Regions from separate parts of the Shinella sp. NM-101 genome, predicted to be linked through region 3. Evidence: predicted binding sites of a transcription regulator. Region 3 holds the regulator's gene; each other region holds the start of a gene.

Region 1 (7,295 bases), on a different contig from region 3:
ATTTCGTCGATTCGCTCGGCTGGGCCTACTATCGCATGGGCCGCTTCGACGACGCGGTGGTGGAACTGGAACGGGCGGCCGAACTGAAGGCCGGCGACCCGGCGATCAACGACCATCTCGGCGATGCCTACTGGCGCGTGGGCCGCAAGCTGGAGGCGACCTTCCAGTGGAACCGCGCGCTCGGCCTGAAGCCGGAAGAAGCCGAGATCCCGAAGATCAAGCTGAAGATCGAAAACGGCCTGCCGGAGCTCCAGAAGACCGAGCCGGCCTCTGCCGAAGCCAAGGACGACAAGCCCGTGCAGAACACCGCGCCGGAAGGCAAGGCGGCAGACCGCAAGTCCTGACGCGATGCCTGCCGACAGCCTTTCGGGCTTCGCCGTCCTCGAAGAGGCTCGGGCCAAGGTCAACCTCGCGCTCGCCGTCGTCGGCCGGCGCGAGGATGGCTACCACCTCCTCGAAAGCCTCGTGACCTTCACCGCCTTCGGCGACCGCCTCGGCCTGTCGCCGGCGGCGGAAGACCGCTTTACCGTTTCCGGCCGCTTTTCCGGCGCGCTGGCGACCGAGGAAGACAATCTCGTCGTCCGCGCGCGTGACCGGCTGCGCGCCGCGCTCGCCCGCCGCGGCCATGCCGGCCCGCCCGTCCATATCCATCTCGAAAAGAACCTGCCCGTCGCCTCCGGCATCGGCGGCGGCTCGGCGGATGCGGCGGCGACCCTGCGCGGCCTTCTCGCGCTCTGGCAGGCCCGCCTTCCGCAGGACGAATACGACGCCCTCGCCCTCGGGCTCGGCGCCGACGTGCCCATGTGCCTTGCCGGCCGGCCGCTGGTCGCCCGCGGCGTCGGGGAGGACATCACGCCCGTTTCCATGCCGGCGCTGGCCATGGTGCTGGCCAATCCGCTGGCCGGCGTTTCCACCCCCGCCGTCTTTACGGCACTCGCCTGCCGGCAAAACCCGGCGCTCGCGCTGGAGACGGCCCCATCCGACTGGCTTTCGGCGATCGGCCGCCTGCGCAACGACCTGGAACCCCCTGCCCGCCGCCTCTGCCCGGACATCGCGCGGATCTCCGAGGCCCTTGCCGCGACCGGCGCGCGCGCGGTGCGCATGTCCGGTTCCGGCGCGACCTGCTTTGCGCTACATGCTTCACAGGCAGCGGCGGAGGAAGCGGCGACGGCGCTTTCTCAGCGGCATCCGCACTGGTTTTTCGCCGCGACGACAACGCTCGGAGCGACCGATGGCGACGATTGACGAAACACGGCCCTTCATTCCCGTCGGCATTGCCGTGCTGACCGTCTCCGACACGCGCACGCCCGAGACCGACCGCTCCGGCGACACGCTCGCCGCGCGCATCGCGGAGGCCGGCCACCGGCTCGTCGCCCGCGCCATCGAGCCGGACGACGTCGGCGCGATCCGCGCGCGGGTGGAGGCCTGGACACGGGACGAGGCCATCGACGTGGTCATCACCACGGGCGGCACGGGCTTTACCGGCCGCGACGTGACGCCGGAGGCGCTGGAGCCGATCTTCGAGAAGCGCATGGATGGTTTTTCCGAGGTCTTCCACCGCATTTCCTACGACAAGATCGGCACCTCGACGATCCAGTCGCGCGCGACCGGCGGCGTCCTCAACGCCACCTTCGTCTTCGTGCTGCCCGGCTCGCCCGGCGCCTGCAAGGACGCCTGGGACGGCATCCTCAGGGCGCAGCTCGACTATCGCCACATGCCCTGCAATTTCGTGGAGATCATGCCGCGCCTCGACGAGCACCTGAAGCGCTCCGCCGGCTAGGACATCCTTCGACCAGGCCGAATCGCGGATAAGCTGCCCTGAGTGGGAGCGGAAACGGTCAGCGCAGGCCCGCGCGCATCGCCTTCACCGCCCAGGCGGGCACGATCTCGGCAACGAGCTGGCGCGCCCTGCCCTTCGCGACCTCGGCGAGCCCCATGCCCCGCCGCGCCGTCCCGGCCGCCTCGCGCTTGCTGACGAGATAGCCCTTTTCCAGCGGCGGCGTGCGCCCGAAGCGCCGAAGGAAGGACCGTCGGTGGTTGCGGGATATGGCGAAGCGGGCGGGCTTCGGATCGACCGCGACATGGTCGACGACGGCATCGACCCAGCCGGCCAGCGGCCGGGCGCCGGGTTCCAGCAGCAGCAGCCAGTCGCCCCGCGCCGACTGCACGACCTCCTTCAGGTCCCATTCAGCGAGAAAACGGCAGCCCGCGGCATCCGCCACCCGGGCGGAACCGTCGCGCGAACCATGGTCGAGCACGATCACGTCGCGCACGATCCCCTCGACCGCGCCCGCGACCAGCGCCGACAGCGTCTGCGCCAGCTCCGCCTCGTTGTCCCGGCATTCCATGATGATCGTCAGCATGGTTTCCCATACCGCATCGCTGCATCGATTTCCACCGCGCTGGCCGGTTCGATGGATCGCGGAAATTTGTTCTTGCAATGTTCTCATTTCGGCGATAGGAATATAGTCATTGAATCGGGGCGAGACGGCCCCGTCGGAGACAGCCATGAACGATGTTGTGAGCCTCAGGCAGGGTGCGCTGGCACCCGGCCACACGAAGGACGTTGCCGACGCCCTGATGGCCCAGACGGGCATGCGCGTCGAGGCGGACCGGCGGCGCGGCCGCGGTGCGGGCCTCAATTTCACGGGGCGTTTCGAGCCGGTGACGCGCGAGGCGTTCGACGACGGCTGGCAGACGCTGGAGGAGCTTCCGCCCTTCCGCACGGAGGTGCAGGTCGAAAAGCCGCGCACGATCATCACCCGCAACGAATCGCCGGACATTCCCTTCGACCGTTCGATCAATCCCTATCGCGGCTGCGAGCATGGCTGCATCTACTGCTTCGCCCGGCCGACGCATGCCTTCATGGGTCTTTCCGCCGGCCTCGACTTCGAGGCGAAGCTCTTCGCCAAGCCCGATGCGCCGAAGCTCCTGGAACGGGAGCTTTCCAAGCCCGGCTACAAGCCGCGCGTCATCGCCATCGGCACCAATACCGACCCCTACCAGCCGATCGAGAAGGAGTGGCGCATCATGCGGCAGATCCTCGAGGTGCTGGACAAGGCGAACCACCCCGTCTCCATCGTCACCAAGTCGGCGCTCGTCATGCGCGACATCGACATCCTCTCGCGCATGGCGACGCGCGGGCTCGCATGGGTCGGCATGTCCGTCACCACGCTCGACCGCAAGCTCGCCCGCACCATGGAGCCGCGCGCCGCAACCCCGCCGCGCCGGCTGGAGGCGATCCGCGCGCTGTCGGAGGCCGGCATCCCGACGGCGATCATGATGGCGCCGATCATTCCCGGGCTCAACGACCACGAGATCGAGCGGGTGCTCGATTCGGGCAAGGCGGCGGGCGCGCTCGAAGCGAGCTACGTCCTGCTCCGCCTGCCGCTGGAGGTGAGCCCGCTCTTCCGCGACTGGCTGCTGCGCCACTATCCGGACCGCTACCGCCATGTCATGTCGCTGGTGCGCTCCATGCGCGGCGGCAAGGATTACGACGCCGAGTTCGGCAAGCGCATGAAGGGCGCCGGTCCCTATGCCTGGCAGATCGCCCGCCGCTTCGAGATGGCGTCCAAGCGGCTGGAGCTGACCCGTACCCGCCGCACCCTCGCGCTCGACCAGTTCATCCCGCCCTCGGGCAGCGGCGTGCAGCTTTCGCTCTTGTAAGCACGGCGGCCTGGCTGCCGCCCATGAGATGAAACGGCGGCCGCAATGGCTGTCTCCCCGCCGGGGAGACAGTCGCGGCAGCGGAATGAGGGGATGCCGCAGGCAAGGCAGGCCAAGGCACCATCCGCTTCGCCGGTCCATTCGTCTCCCTCTTTCCATCGGGGAAGGATGGGTGGCGGCGCAGGCCGGGCTGAAACGACTTTGTTGCCGGGCCTTCATGCCCGGCCTCTTCTTCCGCCGCGCCAGTCCCCGGGCGCGCCGGTCGTTCCTCCGGCATCCGCCTCCTGCCGGAGGGCTTGCAGGGAATCGGATGGATGTGCGAGGTTCGCCGCATGTCCCGTCCCACATCCTCCGATTCCCGCCTTCTTTTCGACCTGCCCGAAGGGCCGGACTTCTCGATGGAGCTCGCCGCGCGCAAACGGGGCCTGTGGCCGGTCGCCGGCACGGACGAGGCGGGCCGAGGGCCGCTCGCGGGACCTGTCGTCGCCGCCGCGGTGGTGCTCGACCCGGACAATATCCCGCCCGGCCTGCACGATTCCAAGCAGCTCAGCGCGGCGCGGCGCGAGGCGCTGTTCACGCTCATCATGCAGAGCGCCTTCGTCTCCGTCGCCTCCAGCTCGTCGCGCCGCATCGACGTCATCGACATCCGCAAGGCGAGCCTCGACGCCATGCGCCGCGCGGTTTCGGGCCTGGAGGTCGCGCCGAAGCTGGTGCTGACGGACGGACGCGACGTGCCGCCGGGCCTTGCCTGCGAGGGCCGCGCCGTCGTCAAGGGCGATGCGCTGTCCCTTTCCATTGCCGCCGCCTCCATCGTCGCCAAGGTCATGCGCGACCGCATGATGGCCCGCGCCGAAACCACCTTCCCCGGCTACGGCTTTTGCATCCACGCCGGCTACGCCACCGAGGTCCACCGCAAGGCCATCCAGTCCATCGGCCCCTGCCGCCTCCATCGCATGAGCTTCCGGCCGCTGCGGCAGGACTGACCACCTGCGGCGAGCGGCCGACGCCCGCTCCGCGGAGCCCGGCTCCGACGTTCATACCGACGCGACCCGGCTTCGCCCCTACGCCGGCACCGCATGCGCTTGTGGCCGCGGCGCGGCAATGGACGCCGCTCGTTGAAAGGCCGGCCTGTATCGAGCGACCCACTTGCCATCGCGGCTCTCTGCTTCGCCGCCCCTCGTCTCAGCCGTTCTCAGGGGGCATAGGCCCTCCCCTCCGGCGCGTTTTTCCCGTACGCTCACACCGGTATTGGCGTTGCGGAGAAAGACATGGAGACGGCCGTCGGGAAGCTGTTCGAACGATACGAGCGCCTCTTCAATCGATCCCTCGGCGGCAAGGCCGACATGGACGAGCTCGTATCCCTCTATGCCTGCGAATTCATCGGTGCGGCCCCGGCCGGGGTGCGCACGGGCAAGAACGACGCGCAGTTCCAGCGCGCCCTGGCGGACGGCTACGCCCGTTACCGGGCGATCGGGACGAAGGCGATGCGGATCCGCACCATCCGCCTCTCCCCGATGGACACGCTGCATTGCGTGGCCCATGTCTCCTGGGTCGCCACCTATGCCCGGAAGGACCAGCCCGACGTGACCGTCGACTTCGACGTTCACTACCTCGTCCGGATGCTGGATGGCGAGGCGACGGTGTTCGGCTGGGTGACGGGCGACGAGCAGGCGCTTTTGGAGAAGCACGGCATCGTCTAGCCTTTCGCGCGGGACTGGACAGACCGTTGCCGGGGCGGCATCCGGCGAGCTGCCGCCCAATGCAAAAGGCCGCCCGGTGGGCGGCCTCTTGAAATCGTTCCCGTGAAGGGCCTCAGTTGAGGCGGGACTTCACTTCGCTGACGGCGTTCTCGAAGAGCGCCTTGCCGGTGGCGGCATCCGCCTTGGCGGCGATGACCTTCTCGGCGGCGGCGACGGCGAGGTCGACGGCGGCGGCGCGCACGGCGTTGATCGCGTCGGCTTCCGCCTGCTTGATCTTCTGCTCGGAGAGCGCCGTGCGGCGGGTGACGTATTCTTCCGTCTTCTGCTTGGCTTCGGCGGTCAGCGCGCTTGCCTCGCGTTCAGCGGCGGCGACGATGCTGGCGGCTTCCGCCTCGGCATCCTTGCGCTTGCGCTGGTATTCGGCGAGCAGGTGCTGGGCCTCCTCGCGAAGACGCTTGGCCTCGGCCAGCTCGTTCTGGATCTTCTCGGCGCGGGCGTCGAGGCCCTTGGCCATCATGCCCGGAACCTTGAGGTAGGCGATGAGGGCCAGGAACAGCAGGAGGCCGACAAAGGCGTAGAATGTTGCGTCGAATTCCATCGAAACCTCCCTTACTCGCCTGCGGCCGATTTGACGGCGGAAGCGATCTCGGCCTTGGTGGCCTTGGCGCCGATGAGCTGTTCGACGACGGCCGCCGTGGTTTCCTCGGCGATCGTGCCGACATCGGCAAGCGCCTTGGCCTTGATCTCGGCGATGCGGTTCTCGGCGCCGGCGATCTTGTCCTGCAGCGAGGCTTCGATCTTGGCGCGCTCGGCATCGGCCCTGGCCTTGGCTTCGTCGCGGGCGGTCGCGGCAATGACGTTGCCCTTGGCGCGGGCGCTCGCGAGGTCCTGCTCGTAGGACGCGATCGCGGCATCCGCTTCCGCCTTCAGGCGGGCGGCTTCGTCGAGATCCTGCGCGATGCGGTCGTGACGCGTCTCCAGGATGCCGCCGATGCGCGGAATGACGACCTTCGACATGAGAAGGTAGAAAAGACCGAAGGTGATCGCCAGCCACAGGAGCTGCGATGCGAACGTGGTCTGGTCGAAAGGCGGGAAGACGCCGGTGGCGTGCTCTTCACCATGTGCGACACCCGTTTCGGTGTGCACTTCGCCTGCCGGCTGGGCCTCATGCGTGGTAACGGCAGGAGTCTCGGCCTGGGCGATTTCGAAAGGGGTGGACTCGGCCGACGCCGGGGTCACGGACATGCTCACCTCCAGGGGGCATTCTCAATCATGTACTCAAGCGTACGGTGGACCACGGCCCAACGGGCCATGGTCCGGTCCTCGGCCGATATCAGACGGCGAAGAGGAGAAGGAGAGCGATGAGCAGCGAGAAGATGCCCAGAGCTTCCGTAACGGCGAAGCCGAATACGAGACGGCCGAACTGGCTGTCAGCAGCAGACGGGTTGCGCAGAGCGCCGGAGAGGTAGTTGCCGAAGATGTTGCCGAGGCCGAGAGCCGTGCCGGCAAGACCGAACGTGGCAAGACCTGCGCCGATGAACTTTGCTGCTTCCGCTTCCATGTTGAACTCCTTGAATGGGTTGTTGCGGCTTATGAGCGACGCCCGAGGGCGCCGGCGACTGTTTCCTTAGTGACCACCCGGATGCACGGCATCGTTGAGGTACATGCATGTCAGAACTGCGAAGACATAGGCCTGCAGGAACGACACGAGGAATTCGAGACCGGTCAGGGCGACGGTCATGAGAAGGGGCAGGATCGCACCGGCGACACCCACGGCGCCAAGCGCGCTCAGCGAGGTGACGAAGCCGGCGAAGACCTTCAGCGTGATGTGACCCGCCAGCATGTTGGCGAAGAGACGGATCGAGAGGCTGATCGGACGCGAGAGGAACGAGATGATCTCGATCGAGACGACCAGCGGCAGCAGCGCGC
Region 2 (7,295 bases), on a different contig from region 3:
TGCCGCCTGCTGCTCGGTGCGGTGCGAGAGATCGGCCGCGCCCTTGGAGATTTCGCTCGTGCCGCCGCCGATATTGCCGACCGAGGCGTTCACCGTCTGGATGGTCTCCTCGAGGCTGGCGATGGCCGAGTTGAAATCGGCCTTGAGCTTGCCGTACTCGCCGGGGAAATCGCCGGAGAGACGGAAGGTCAGGTTGCCGGCGGAGAGCTGGTCGAGGCCGTCGGCGAGGCGCGCGACGATGTCGCGCTGGAGCGCGCCCGATTCGGCCCGCTCGGCTTCCGAGCGGCTGCGCTCGGCCTCGGTGAGCTGGCGCTGGTTGTCGGCTTCGGCTTCGAGGCGCCGCGTGTCGGCGAGCTGGTGGCGGAAGCCTTCGAGGGCCTTGGCGACCGAGCCGGTTTCATCCGAACGGTCCTGGCCGGAGATCGGCCGGGTATAGACGCCTTCGCTGAGCGTCGCCACGTCGCGGACGAGGCCGGCAAGCGGCTTCTGCACGAGCAGGCGCACGGCGAAGTAGAGCCCGGCCAGAACGGTGGCAAGGACGATCAGGCCGCCGATGATCATCATGGTGGTCTGCGCGCTGATCGGCGCGCTGATCGCCGCATGCGGGACGTCGACCAGCACGACCCAGGTCGTGTTGATGTCGGGCAGCGCGAAGGGATAGACGACGCGGTCGAAGGTGGAAAGCTCGTCGAAGGTGAGGTTTTCGATATGGCTGGTCTTGCCGCTGGCGAGCGCGTCCTTGACGGCCTCCATGCCCTGGCCGTCATAATCCTTCATCAGCAGGTCGGCAGTCGGCGCGACGATCCACTTGCCGGTCTGGGAGAGCAGCAGCACGCGGCCTTCGCCGAAGGGCTTCACCTGGCTGAGCTTGTCGTAGAGCGTCTTCAGCGAGACGTCGATGCCGGTGACGCCGATACGCTTGCCGCCCGACACGACCGGGTAGGCGATGGAGGCCATGGTGAAGTTCTCGCCGGTCGAGGTCTCCGCATAGGGCTGGGTCATCGCGCCCTTGCCGCTGGCCGCGGCCAGCGCATACCACTCGGCCTTGTAGTCGGATTCGAAGGTGGACAGCACGATCGAGCCGTCCTTGCGCTTCGTCCAGTACGGGTTGAACGAGCCGTCCTTGAACGTGCCGGTGGCAAGGTCCTCGGGCATTTCGCGCGACTTGCCGTCGAAGGCGTTCGGTTCTTCCGCAAACCAGCTGCCGAGCGCGAAGCTGTTCTTTTCGGCATTCGCCTTGACGATGTCGACGACGGTCCTGCGGTCGAGATGGCCGCCGGAATGGCCCTGCTCGATCACGCCGGCCATGGAGCGCGCCGCGCTCGCAAGCTGGCCGATGTCGGCGGCGATGTCGGATGCGATGGCCTTGGCTTCCGTATCGGCCTGGGAATAGACGAGATCGGCGACGCGGTTCTGGCTTTGGCTGATGAGAACGGCATTGGAGACGAACATCACCAGGGCGATCGTGCCGCCGGTGACCGCAATAAGCTTCGTCGCAAGCGACTTGGCCTGGAACTTGAACATGAAAATCCTCACGATGGGAGACGTCCGCGGCGGATGGCCGCGAAGGGGCACATTCGTTTTGCGGGGGGCTCCATCATGGAGGGCGGGGCGCGCGACCAGCGCCAGAGACGGGGCGGACCTCGTTCATCAAGGCCGATGTCTGAGGATTTCAGTAACCGGTAAGATATTAATAAATAGCCATGCTTCCCCGCCCCGGGATGGTTCGGCTGCCTGATTTTTCAGGCGCCGCGCGGCGAATGCGACGCCTGGTTTGCGGTCTGCCCGCCCACACTGACGCGGCGGTTGTATCCGCCGTCAGACAGCGGCGTCCACGGCGGGGGCGAAGGGGATGGAGGGCTGGGCGCCGGGCTTGAGGCAGGCAAGCGAGCCGGCCACGGCCGCCCGTCGAAGGGCATCCTTGAAGGCAAGGCCGGCGTCGAGCGAGGCGGCGAGATAGCCGCAGAACGTGTCGCCCGCCCCGACCGTGTCGACCGGCTCGATCTTGAGGCCCGCGGCGCGGAAGATCTCGTTCTTGCGAATGGCGACGACGCCGTCGGCGCCGAGCGTCACGATGATCGTCTGGCCGCTTCCGGCATGGAGCTTCTGCATGGTCGCCTTGCGTTCCTCGTCGGAAAGCTCGCCCTTGCCGACGAAGAGGTCGAACTCGTTCTCGTTGGCGACGAGGATGTCGGCCATCGCGCCGAGCCGTCCGGCGGCCGCGCTGAAGGGTGCGATGTTGACGATCGAGATGACGCCCTTTTGCCTGGCGGCGACGAGCGCGGCCTCGATGGCGGCGCTCGGGATCTCGAATTGCAGCATCAGGTAGTCGCCGCGCGACATGGCGCCGACCGCGCGCCGGGCATCCTCCTCCGCGACCGTGCCGTTGGCGCCGGGCACGACGACGATGACGTTCTCCCCGTCGTTCTCGGCAACGAGGATATGGGCTGTGCCGGTCGCTTCCGCCGCCGAGCGCACGGCATTGAGGTCGACGGCGGCGTCGGCGAGGAGGGCGAGCGCCTGGCTGCCCAGCCGGTCGTCGCCGACGGCGCCGGCCATGCGCACCATGGCGCCGGCCCGGCGGGCGGCGAGCGCCTGGTTGGCGCCCTTGCCGCCGGCGGCGGTGGTGAAGCTGGTGCCCATCACCGTCTCGCCCGGCTTCGGCAGGCGTTCAGGCGTGGCGATGAGGTCCATGTTGATGGAGCCGAGGACGGTGATCATGAGAGCTGCCCCTTGTCGTTTCGCCCGGACACTGCCCGAGGCGGTCAGTCCTCGTCAACCACCCTCAGCCGCAACTGGCCCGTCCGGCTCTCCGCCACCGCCTCCCGCGCGTGCGAAAGCTCCGAAACGGTCTCGAATTCGAGCTCGCCGATGCGCGCGCCACGGCGCGCAAGCTTCTCCGTGGACGTCAGAATCAGGTCCACGTCCTTCTGCGCGGCGGTGAAATGGCCATGCAGCTTGCGCACCCGGTCGTCGAGCCGCGTCAAATCGTCCATCAGCCGCGCGACCTCGCCCTGGATGACATGCGCCTGCTCGCGCATCCGCTGGTCCTTGAGGAGCGATTGCAGCACCTGCACCGAAAGCATCAGCAGCGATGGCGAGACGATGACGATGCGGGCGCGATGCGCGCGCTGCACGACGGGCTCGAAATTCTCGTGGATACTGGCGAAGATCGATTCAGAGGGGACGAAGAGGAAGGCGGTGTCCTGCGTCTCCCCGGCAAGGAGGTACTTTTCCGAGATGTCCCGGATATGCACCTCCATGTCGCGGCGGAACTGCTGGGCGGCGATCTTCGCGGCCTCTGGCGAGCGCCCGTCCGCCATGGCGTTCCACGCCTCCAGCGGGAACTTCGCGTCGACGACGAGCGGCGGCTGGCCGTTCGGCATGCGTATGGTGCAATCGGGGCGCACGCCGTTGGAAAGCTGCGCCTGGAACTGGTAGGCGCCGGGCGGCATGGCGTCGGCGATGATCGTCTCCATGCGTGACTGGCCGAAGGCGCCGCGCGTCTGCTTGTTGGAGAGAATGGCCTGGAGCCCGACCACGTCCTTCGCCAGCGACTGGATGTTCGTCTGGGCATTGTCGATCACCGCCAGCCGCTCCTGCAGGCGGCGGAGATTCTCGTGCGTTGCCCTGGTCTGCTCGGAGATCGACTGGCCGAGCCGCTGCGTCAGCCCGTCGAGCCGGCTGTTGATCGCCTGGTTCGTCTCGGCCTGCTTGCTGCCGAACACCTCCGCCATGGCGGCGACGCGCCCCTGCATCTCGGTCTGCGCCTTCAGGAGCTCGGAAAAGCGCACCTCCGCCATCGCCGCCGCCTCCCGCTGGCGAGCCTGGCTGCGGCGCGCGGAAAGGAGCCCGAAGGCCGCCAGCAGCACGGCCGCAAGCAGCACCAGAGCCGGGCCGGGGCCGCCGAGCCGGTGGAGGGAGGAGGAGACGAGCGCGTCGAATGCGGGATCGATCATGCCGCGACCATAGCACGGATTGCGGCGGAAACCAGATCATAACGTGAACAAATCGCCGGAGCGGCCGGTGAAGTCGATTGAAAGCGCAAAAAAACCGCGCTAAGGGAGGCGCATGACCATCAAGCCGCTGATTATCCTTCCCGATCCGATCCTCCGCCAGGTTTCCAGGCCCATCGAAACCGTCGACGGCGAGGTGAAGAGGCTCGCCGACGACATGCTGGAGACCATGTACGATGCCCCCGGCATCGGCCTTGCCGCCATCCAGATCGGCGTCGCCCGCCGCATGCTCGTGCTGGATGTCTCCAAGGACGGCGAGGACAAGACGCCGCTCGTCTTCATCAACCCGGAGATCGTCACCGCCTCGGATGCGCGCTCGGTCTATGAAGAGGGCTGCCTGTCGATCCCGGACTATTATGCCGAGGTCGAGCGCCCGGCGTCGATCACCGTCCGGCATCTCGACCGCGAGGGCATGGAGCAGGTGACGGAGGCCGAGGGCCTGCTCGCGACCTGTCTCCAGCACGAGATCGACCACCTCAACGGCGTGCTGTTCATCGACCATATTTCCAAGCTGAAGCGCGAGATGGTGATCCGCAAGTTCACCAAGGCGGCCAAGATGCGCGGCAGCAAGGCGCTCTGAGGCGGCAATAGCCGCCCGCAATCCATTTCACGGGAGGCTGACCGATGGCCCTTCGCATCATCTTCATGGGCACGCCGGATTTCTCCGTCCCGACGCTGGAGGCGCTTGCCGAGGCGGGCCACGAGATCGTCGCGGTCTATTCGCAGCCGCCGCGCCCGGCCGGCCGCCGCGGCCTCGAACTGGTGAAGTCGCCGGTGCACCAGGCCGCCGAGCGGCGTGGCATTCCCGTCTTCACGCCCGTCAATTTCCGCGCGGAAGCCGACCGCGAAGCCTTCCGCGCCCATGCGGCGGATGTGGCGGTGGTGGTCGCCTATGGCCTCCTGCTGCCGGAAGCGATCCTGACCGGCACGCGCCTCGGCTGCTATAACGGCCATGCCTCGCTCCTGCCGCGCTGGCGCGGCGCGGCGCCCATCCAGCGGGCGATCATGGCGGGCGACGACGAGACCGGCATGATGGTGATGAAGATGGACAAGGGCCTCGATACCGGCCCCGCCGCGCTCACCCGCCGCGTGGCCATAAGCGAGAACATGACGGCCGGCGCGCTGCACGATGCCTTGATGCAGGTGGGCGGCGCGCTGATGGCCGAGGCCATGGGCCGGCTGGAGGCCGGCGACCTGCCGCTGACGCCGCAGGCGGAAGAAGGCGTGCTCTACGCCGCCAAGATCGACAAGGCAGAGACCCGCATCGACTTCTCGAAGCCTGCAAGCGACGTGCACAACCATATCCGCGGCCTCTCACCCTTCCCCGGCGCCTGGTTCGAGCTGCAAATCGGCGGAAAACCGGAGCGCGTGAAGGTGCTGGCGAGCGAGCGGGCGGGCGACGGCGTGTCGAAGCCCGCCGGGACGGTGGTCGACGACCGGCTGACCATTGCCTGCGGGAAGGGCGCGGTGCGCCTCGTGCGGTTGCAGAAGGCAGGCGGCAAGCCGCTGGATGCGGCGGATTTCCTGCGCGGCACGCCGGTTTCGGCCGGCGAGGTGCTGGGCTGATGCCGCGCTACCGGCTTCGCATCGAATATGACGGCACGCCCTATGTCGGCTGGCAGCGGCAGGAGAACGGTCCTTCCGTACAGGGCGCCGTCGAGGCGGCAATCCTGTCGCTGACGGGCGAGACGGTCTCGATCCGCGGCGCGGGCCGCACGGATTCCGGCGTCCATGCCATGGGGCAGGTCGCCCATGCCGATCTTTCTCGGCAATGGAAGGAGCACACGCTGAGGAACGCCCTCAACGCGCATCTCGGCATGGCCGGCGAGCACGTCGCGATCCTCGATGCGGCCGAAGTGCCGGACGATTTCGACGCCCGCTTCTCCGCGAAGAAGCGGCATTATCTCTACCGCATCATCTCGCGCCGCGCGCCCTTGGCGCTGGAGGCGAACCGGGCTTGGTTCGTCGCCAGGGAGCTGGATCACGAGGTGATGCACGCCGCGGGCCAGGTGCTGGTCGGCAGGCACGACTTCACCACCTTCCGCGCCGCCCAGTGCCAGGCGAACAGCCCCGTGCGCACCATCGACAGGCTGGAGGTGACGCGCAGCGGCGAGCTGATCGAGATCCGCGTCTCGGCGCAGAGCTTCCTGCACAACCAGATCCGCTCCTTCGCCGGCACGCTGAAGCTGGCGGGCGAGGGCAAGTGGACGGTGGACGACGTGCGCGCCGCGCTGGAAGCGTGCGACCGCAAGGCCTGCGGCCCGGTGGCGCCGCCGGACGGGCTTTACTTCATGGCGGTGGATTACTGAGCCATCTAGAGCAATTCCAGCAAAAGTGTGCAGCGGTTTTGCGTCCGGAATTGCGTAGAAACAAAAGGATAGAGCGTTTTCGCGATTCGAAGAAAAGCGGAAATGCCCTAGCCGGGCAGCATGCCGAGGATGCGCTGCAATTCCTGCCCGACGATCATCGGCGGCAGAACGTAGATCGCGGTGATCGCCGCCGCCAGCAGGTTCTGCTTGCCGACGCACATCCAGACGAGGCGGAATTGCAGCACGACGCTCGCGCCGAATACGGCGTAGAGCAGCAGGCCGGCAAAGGGCGCGCTCTGCGGCAGGACGAGCGACAGCGCGAAGGGCAGCGCCGCCGCATAGGCGAAGGGCACGGAAATCCAGTTGCTCGCCGTCACCACGGTCGCAAGAAACCTGCCGTAGCCGAGCAGGCGGGCCAGCGCGACGAGCAGCACGAGCGGCAGCAGCCAGCCGATGATGTCGATCACCAGCAACCTGATGACGAAGCCGGCGCCGGCCGGCGTGCCCGCCGGCATGCCGGCGAGATAGTAGAGCCGCCACGAGGCCCAGATGACGGCGAAGGCCGGCAGGCACCAGGCGAAGGCCCAGAAGGAGCGGACGAGCCCGCGCAGGGTCAGGTCCAGCCAGCCGAACCCCTCCTGCTTCTGCTTCAGCAGCAGGTAGATGCCGCTCAGATAGTGGAGGACCTCGTCAAGACCGGGCATCGCCGAACCAGCGCGCGATGAAGGTCTCGTAGATCACGGTCAGCGTCTCGAGATCGGCTACCGCCACCCGCTCGTCCACCATATGCATGGTCTGGCCGACGAGGCCGAATTCCACGACCGGGCAATAGTCCTTGATGAAGCGCGCATCGGAGGTGCCGCCCGTCGTCGAGAGCTTCGGCGCACGGCCGGTCACGGCCTCGACGGCGCCCGACAGCGAGGCGATGAGCTGGTTGTTGCGCGTCAGGAAGACATGGCTCGGCCGCTCG
Region 3 (7,295 bases):
GTGCATGACGAGGCGGAGATGGAACGGGCGCTGAAGCTGAAATCCAAGCTCGTCGGCGTCAACAACCGGAACCTGCGCACCTTCGAGGTGGATCTCGCCGTTTCGGAAAAGCTCGCCGGCATGGTGCCGGAGGACCGGTTGCTCGTCGGCGAAAGCGGCATCTTCACCCATGCCGATTGCATGCGCCTCGGCAAGGTCGGCATTTCCACCTTCCTCGTCGGCGAAAGCCTGATGCGCAAGGACGACGTGACGGCCGCCACGCGCGCGCTGCTGACCGGCGACGCCGGCGTTCTGGCGGCGGAATGATGGCCGGGGAACGCCTTACGCTCACCCATATCGGCGCCTCGGGCGAGGCCAACATGGTGGATGTCGGCGACAAGGCCGAGACGGTGCGCATCGCCGTCGCCGAAGGTTTCATCCGCATGGCGCCGGCCACCCTCGACCTCATCCTCAAGGGCGACGCGAAGAAGGGCGACGTGATCGGCGCGGCGCGCCTTGCCGGCATCATGGCCGCCAAGCAGACGGCGAACCTCATTCCCCTCTGCCACCCGCTGATGCTGACCAAGGTGGCCGTCGACATCCGCGAGGACCACGCGCTGCCGGGCCTGCGCGTCGAGGCCATGGCGAAGCTCACCGGCCGCACCGGCGTCGAGATGGAGGCGCTGACGGCCGTCAGCGTCGCCTGCCTCACCGTCTACGACATGGCCAAGGCCGCCGACCGCGAGATGGAGATCGGCGGCGTGCGCCTGCGCGAGAAATCCGGCGGCCGCTCCGGCGATTACAAGCGCGGAGACGCCTGATGTCCCTCCTGCCCGTCGCGGACGCCCTCGACCGCCTGCTGTCCGCCGCGCAGCCGACAGTGCGGACGGAGACGGTGAGCCTGCGGGACGCCGAGGGCCGCGTGCTCGCCGCAGACCTCGCCGCCCGCCTCACCCAGCCGCCCTTCGACAATTCCGCCATGGACGGCTACGCCGTCCGCCATGCCGACATCGCCGAACTGGGCTCCATCCTCAAGGTCGTCGGCACCTCCTCCGCCGGCCACGCCTTCGAAGGCACCGCAGGTCCTGGCGAGGCCGTGCGCATCTTCACCGGCGCGCCCCTGCCCGCCTTCGCCGATACGGTCCTTCTCCAGGAGGACGCGGAACGGCTGGAGGACGGCCGCATCCGCACCACCTTCCTCACCCCGGAAGGCCGCCACATCCGTCCCCGCGGACAGGATTTCTCCGAAGGCGAGGTCGTGCTGCATGCCGGCGACGTGCTCGATCCCGGCCGCCTGACCGTCGCCGCCGCGATGAACCATGCGGAACTGACCGTCTATGCCCGCCCCCGCATCGCGGTGCTGGCGACAGGCGACGAGCTCGTCCCGCCGGGCACCCGGCCGGGTGCAAGCCAGATCATCGCCTCCAACACCTACGGCGTCTCGGCCATCGCCCGTAAAGCCGGCGCGGAGGTCATCGACCTCGGCATCGTCGAAGACGACAGGCAGGCGATCCTGGAAGCCGTGCGCAAGGCGCTGGTGCTCGACATCGACGTGCTCGTGACGCTCGGCGGCGCCTCCGTCGGCGATTTCGACCTCGTCCAGCCCGTCCTCGGCGAGGCCGGCATGGCGCTCGATTTCTGGCGCATCGCCATGCGGCCCGGAAAGCCGCTGATGGTCGGCCGCCTCGGCGCGATCCAGGTCGTCGGCCTTCCCGGCAATCCCGTCTCGAGCCTCGTCTGCTCGCTGCTCTTCCTGGAACCGCTTGTCCGCCGCCTCGCCCGTCTTCCGGGGAAAAGCCGGCTGCGCAGCGCCGTTGCCGCCGTGCCGGTCCGGGAAAACGATCACCGCCAGGACCATATCCGCGCCCGGATCGACCGCGGACCTGCCGGCGAGCTCCGCGTGACGCCCTTCGACAAGCAGGATTCCTCGATGATGAAGACCTTCGCGCAATCCGAAGGCCTCCTTGTCCGCCTGCCGCATGCGCCGGCCCTTGAGGCGGGCGCGGCCTGCCAAGTCCTGCTCCTGCGCGAACCCGCTGTTTGAGCAGCATTATTGTTTCACCGGCCCCTTGCGGAACACATATGGAACAGATAGTGTCTGTTCTGGATTTGTTTCACGATTCTCGGTGGAGAGACCATGCTGACGCGCAAACAACAGGAACTCCTCCTCTTCATCCATGAGCGCATGAAGGAATCGGGCATTCCGCCGTCCTTCGACGAGATGAAGGACGCCCTGGACCTCGCCTCCAAATCGGGCATCCACCGCCTCATCACGGCGCTGGAGGAACGCGGTTTCATCCGCCGCCTGCCCAACCGGGCGCGCGCGCTGGAGGTCATCAAGCTGCCCGAGGCCTATTCGCCGAGCCTGCAGCCCCGGCGCGGCTTCTCGCCCTCCGTCATCGAAGGCAGCCGCGGCAAGCCGCCCGCGCCGGCCGCCGCCCCGCCGCAGCGCAATGCTGCCCCGGCCGACATGCCCACGTCCGTGTCGGTGCCCGTGATGGGCCGCATCGCCGCCGGCGTGCCGATCTCCGCCATCCAGAACAACACCCATGACATCACCGTGCCGGCCGAGATGATCGGCAACGGCGACCATTATGCGCTGGAAGTCCGGGGGGATTCGATGATCGAGGCCGGCATCCTCGACGGCGATACCGTCATCATCCGCAACACCAGCACCGCCAATCCCGGCGAGATCATCGTCGCGCTCGTCGACGAAGAGGAGGCGACGCTGAAGCGCTTCCGCCGCAAGGGCGCCTCCATCGCACTCGAAGCCGCCAATCCGGCCTACGAGACCCGCATCTTCGGGCCGGATCGCGTCAAGATCCAGGGCAAGCTCGTCGGCCTCATCCGTCGTTATCACTGACCGCCTGTCCGTTATCGAAGCTGCCGGTCCGCCAGTCGTAGGTGCGGTGCCTCGACCAGGGGCGATCGAGCGTTTCGACGGAAGACGTGAATTCCGCCTCGGGAAGGCTGGCTGCGGCTGCCGCAGCCGGCCGGATTTCCAGCGCGCCCGTTCGCCGCAGATGCCGCGCGGTCACCAGCCGGGCGCCGGAGCGGCAGGCATCCAGCCGCAGGGCAAAGGGCACGACGACGAGATCCGCCCCGTCGCAGGCCGTGCCGAGGAAGGCGGTGTCCTCCAGCGTGACGATCCGCCAGCCGCTCGGCGAGACGGCGGCGCAGAAGGCTTTCGTTTCGCAGACGAAGCCGGGGCCTTTTCCCGCCGCATCGAGAGCCGCGGTGAGGGCATCCCTCGCCTTCTGCCGATCCGCCTTGCGCCGCGGTCGCTTTCCTTCTGGCGCTCCCGCCGGCTTTTCCCCGGCATCCTCCAGCGTCAGGCCCGCCGTCTTGCGCATGTCCGGTTTGACGAGTTCGCCGAGCCGGAGCGCCCGGCGCCATTGATCGTAGACGAAACCCGGCGGCCGGGCTCGGTTCGTCGCCACCCTGGCGCCATCGAGAACGGCGACGAGGCGGCCGTCCTCCGACACCAGCACCTCGGGACGCGGACGCCCGTCGGGCCAGCATGCAATGCCGATGCCCAGCACGACCAGCAAGGTGCCCGCGTGACGCAGCCTGGTGCGTAGGATGCAGAGCAGGCCGCCGCCGACGCCGATCAGCAGGAAGGCGAGCGGCGGAATGCGGCCGATGACGATCTCGCCCTTCCAACTGGCGACCCAGTTCGACATCGCGATCATCCAATCGATCCCCTTGCCCATGATGACGAAGGGAATGGCGTCGAGACCGAAGGGCATGAGCAGCACCGCCATCAGCCCGAACGGCATGACGATGGCGCTGATGACCGGCATGGCCAGGAGGTTCCCGGCAAGCCCGTAGGCGGGAATGCGATGGAAATGGCCGACCGAATAGATGAGCGTGGAAAGGCTGCCGATCAGCGAGGAGAGAAGCAGTCCGCCGAAGAAGCGGCCCGCCGAGCCGCCGATGAGCTGGAACCGCCCGCCCCGGCTTTCGCGGCGAACCGGACGCTCGCGCCAGGCCGCATAGCCGGCGACGAGGCCGAGCGTCGCCGCGTAGGACATCTGGAAGCCGGGATTGGTGACGGCCGAGGGCGTGACGATGAGGATGAGGATCGCCGAGATCGCCACGTTGCGCAGGCTGATCGCCGAACGGCCGAACATCACCGCGACGAGCATGACGCAGATCATGATCCATGAGCGCACGGCCGAGATCGCCCCGCCCGAGACGAGGATGTAGAGCGTCACCATGACGAGCGCCCCGGCTGCTGCGATCTTCTTGGTGGGATAGCGTTCGGCAAAGCCGGGGATCAGCGCCATCAGCCCGCGCGCGCCGACGAGGAAGGTCCCGGCGGCCAGCACCATGTTGAGCCCGGAAATGGCGAGCACATGGGTCAGCCCCGCCTGCCGCAGCGCCTCCACCGTCTCCGCGCTGATCGCCCGCTGCTCCGCCGTCACGAGCGCCGCGGCGATCGCCCCCGCGTCCCCGCCGATGCGGCCGCGTATATGCTCGGTCAGGCTGTTGCGCCATGTCGCGATCTCGCGCCGGACCCGACCCTCCAGTCCGGTTTCGGTGCCCGCCATGGCGGTCGGAGCCCTGTAGAAATAGCCGACGGCGCCGGTTCCCGCGAAATAGGCGTCGAACGCGAAATCGTTGAGCCCGGCGAGCGAGGGACCGGAGGGCGGGCCGAGGCGCGCGCGCCCCGTTATGCCGCTGCCGATGGCGATGGGGTCATGCGTGCTGCGCGCAAGCACCGTCACCACGCCCGGTGCACGTTTGAGGACAGGCCCCTGCGTCGTCTCCAGCGCGACGCGATAGCGGATCGCCCCGCGCGCGTCGCTTTCGCGTGACAGCACCCGGCCGCCGATCTCGGTCGTTACCGGAGCGTCCAGGATGATCGTATCGAGCCGCGCGCTTTCGAGGGCGGCAAGCAGCATGCCGACCGGAACAAGGAACGCCGCGCCCGCGGCAAGCGCCGGCCACCCCTCCCGGTGGCGAAGGCGCCAGGCCGGCAGGAGCGCCGCGAGCGCCACGAGGATCATGGCGAGCGGCGACGGATCGGCTGCGGCGGCAAACCAGAGCGCAGCGCCCGCCCCCATGAAGACGGGCACGAACAGGAAGAAATGGCCGTGCGCCCGCTCCTCGGCAAAGGCAGCGGCAAGGGCATGCCGCCCTGTCGCATCGCTGCGAAGCTGGCCCGCCACCCGCAGCACGGCGGCAAACGGCGCCCGGCGAGGCGGCGCCCGATGGCCGGAAACCGCAGGCAGGGCGCTTGCCTCGGCCGCCGTCCGCCAGCCATGGGCCTCGGCCGCCTCTCCCCGCTCCTCGACTTTCCCCTCGGCCATTCGTCCCGGCCCCGTTCACCTCTCTCACTGTGCAATCGATTGGCGAGACTTTCAATCGGCAGTAGGCGGTAAAATTGCTAAGGCAGACAGAAAGGATGCTACCTCCGCAATTTGGCGGACACTCTCAAAGGTTGCTTGCAACTTCATGGAAACGGTAGATATTGCGTTGCCGGAAAGCCTGTTTCCGCAATGCACAATTTGCCTTTCGTATCGCTTGGCAGGGCACCGTAAATGGGCTAGCAAAACGAGCATGTTCATGGTCGCGGCACGGGACGTGTGCCGCCCATTCGAAACAACGGAGGATCGTTATGACAGGAAAAAGCGCGGATGTATCGGTCGGCGGCAAGTCAGTGGAACTGCCGACGCGATCCGGGACGATCGGCCCCGATGTGATCGACATCGGCACGCTCTACAAGAATACCGGCACCTTCACCTACGACCCCGGCTTCACCTCCACCGCCTCGTGCGAATCGAAGATCACCTATATCGATGGCGACGAAGGTGTTCTGCTGCATCGCGGCTATCCCATCGAACAACTGGCCGAGCACGGCGATTTTCTGGAAGTCTGCTACCTCCTGTTGTACGGCGAATTGCCGACGAAGACCCAGAAGGACGATTTCGACTATCGCGTCACGCACCACACCATGGTGCACGAGCAGATGTCGAAGTTCTTCACCGGCTTCCGCCGTGACGCCCATCCGATGGCCGTGATGTGCGGCGTCGTCGGTGCGCTCTCGGCCTTCTACCACGACTCGACCGACATCACCGACCCGCACCAGCGCATGGTCGCCTCGCTGCGCATGATCGCCAAGATGCCGACGATCGCCGCCATGGCCTTCAAGTACCATATCGGCCAGCCCTTCGTTTACCCGAAGAACGACCTCGACTATGCGTCGAACTTCCTGCGCATGTGTTTCGCCGTTCCCTGCGAGGACTATGTCGCGAACCCGGTTCTGGCCCGCGCCATGGACCGCATCTTCATCCTGCACGCCGACCACGAGCAGAACGCCTCGACCTCGACCGTCCGCCTCGCGGGCTCGTCGGGCGCCAATCCGTTTGCCTGCATTGCGGCCGGCATCGCCTGCCTGTGGGGCCCGGCCCATGGCGGCGCCAACGAGGCAGCGCTCAACATGCTCGCCGAAATCGGCTCGGTCGACCGCATTCCGGAATATATCGCCCGCGCCAAGGACAAGAACGATCCGTTCCGCCTGATGGGCTTCGGCCACCGCGTCTACAAGAACTATGACCCGCGCGCCCGCATCATGCAGAAGACGACGCACGAGGTTCTCGGCGAACTCGGCATCAAGGACGACCCGATGCTGGAAGTGGCGATGGAGCTGGAGCGCATCGCGCTGACGGACGAGTATTTCGTCGAGAAGAAGCTCTATCCGAACATCGACTTCTATTCCGGCATCACGCTGAAGGCGCTGGGCTTCCCCACCACCATGTTCACCGTGCTCTTCGCGCTCGCCCGCACGGTCGGCTGGATCGCCCAGTGGAACGAGATGATCGAAGACCCGGAACAGCGCATCGGCCGCCCGCGCCAGCTCTATGTCGGCGCACCCAAGCGCGACTACCTGCCGGTCTCCAAGCGCTGATCTCGGCAATCGACAGCAGAAAGCCCGGTCAGTTTCGACCGGGCTTTTTTGTTGCGAGAAGATCGAGGATCACCGTCGCGCCGGTTTCGCCGGGCGGGCGGGCGGTCTGCATGCGGGCCTCTACCAGATCGTAGCCTTCCAGCATGGCCCGGCGCTCGGTCGTGTCAGTGGAAAGACGCTCGAACCAGCGCGTCAGGACGCCGGGCCGCACCTGCTCGTTGAGATATTCCGGCACGACGGCATAATCGGCGATGAGGTTGGGAATGGCCGCCGTCCAGATTTTCACCCTGCGCAGGAAGAAATTGGCGATCCAGTCGAAGCGATAGGTCGACACGACGGGCACGCCCGCGAGCGCCAGTTCCAGGATAACCGTGCCGGAGGCCGCGATCGCCGCGTCTGCGGC

Evidence for each region. The regulator LexA, encoded in region 3, represses DNA repair genes until DNA is damaged. The targets are predictions, from matches to a motif close to TGTTCNNNNTGTGTTCNG.
Region 1: a site for LexA is predicted at 2,431-2,448, ahead of L0976_RS23755 (PA0069 family radical SAM protein). Genes of this name have one in related genera too.
Region 2: a site for LexA is predicted at 3,992-4,009, ahead of L0976_RS20485 (DNA recombination protein RmuC). Genes of this name have one in related genera too.

What each region holds. Positions count from the first base shown of each region.
Region 1 is NZ_JACBFT010000017.1:91,559-98,853, forward strand. Features, by position in the region: gene L0976_RS23735 (tetratricopeptide repeat protein) at 1-344, shown strand, start outside; gene L0976_RS23740 (4-(cytidine 5'-diphospho)-2-C-methyl-D-erythritol kinase) at 349-1,245, shown strand; gene moaB (molybdenum cofactor biosynthesis protein B) at 1,232-1,780, shown strand; gene L0976_RS23750 (glycosyltransferase) at 1,839-2,363, opposite strand; gene L0976_RS23755 (PA0069 family radical SAM protein) at 2,509-3,666, shown strand; gene L0976_RS23760 (ribonuclease HII) at 3,981-4,649, shown strand; gene L0976_RS23765 (nuclear transport factor 2 family protein) at 4,935-5,366, shown strand; gene L0976_RS23770 (F0F1 ATP synthase subunit B) at 5,479-5,964, opposite strand; gene L0976_RS23775 (F0F1 ATP synthase subunit B) at 5,976-6,611, opposite strand; gene L0976_RS23780 (F0F1 ATP synthase subunit C) at 6,700-6,927, opposite strand; gene L0976_RS23785 (F0F1 ATP synthase subunit A) at 6,994-7,295, opposite strand, start outside.
Region 2 is NZ_JACBFT010000012.1:60,553-67,847, forward strand. Features, by position in the region: gene L0976_RS20475 (methyl-accepting chemotaxis protein) at 1-1,524, opposite strand, end outside; gene L0976_RS20480 (ribokinase) at 1,819-2,721, opposite strand; gene L0976_RS20485 (DNA recombination protein RmuC) at 2,766-3,959, opposite strand; gene def (peptide deformylase) at 4,072-4,596, shown strand; gene fmt (methionyl-tRNA formyltransferase) at 4,641-5,582, shown strand; gene truA (tRNA pseudouridine(38-40) synthase TruA) at 5,582-6,325, shown strand; gene L0976_RS20505 (hypothetical protein) at 6,433-7,029, opposite strand; gene dapE (succinyl-diaminopimelate desuccinylase) at 7,016-7,295, opposite strand, start outside.
Region 3 is NZ_JACBFT010000001.1:44,481-51,775, forward strand. Features, by position in the region: gene trpC (indole-3-glycerol phosphate synthase TrpC) at 1-306, shown strand, start outside; gene moaC (cyclic pyranopterin monophosphate synthase MoaC) at 306-800, shown strand; gene glp (gephyrin-like molybdotransferase Glp) at 800-2,023, shown strand; gene lexA (transcriptional repressor LexA) at 2,117-2,842, shown strand; gene L0976_RS00215 (ComEC/Rec2 family competence protein) at 2,823-5,294, opposite strand; gene gltA (citrate synthase) at 5,603-6,892, shown strand; gene lpxB (lipid-A-disaccharide synthase) at 6,921-7,295, opposite strand, start outside.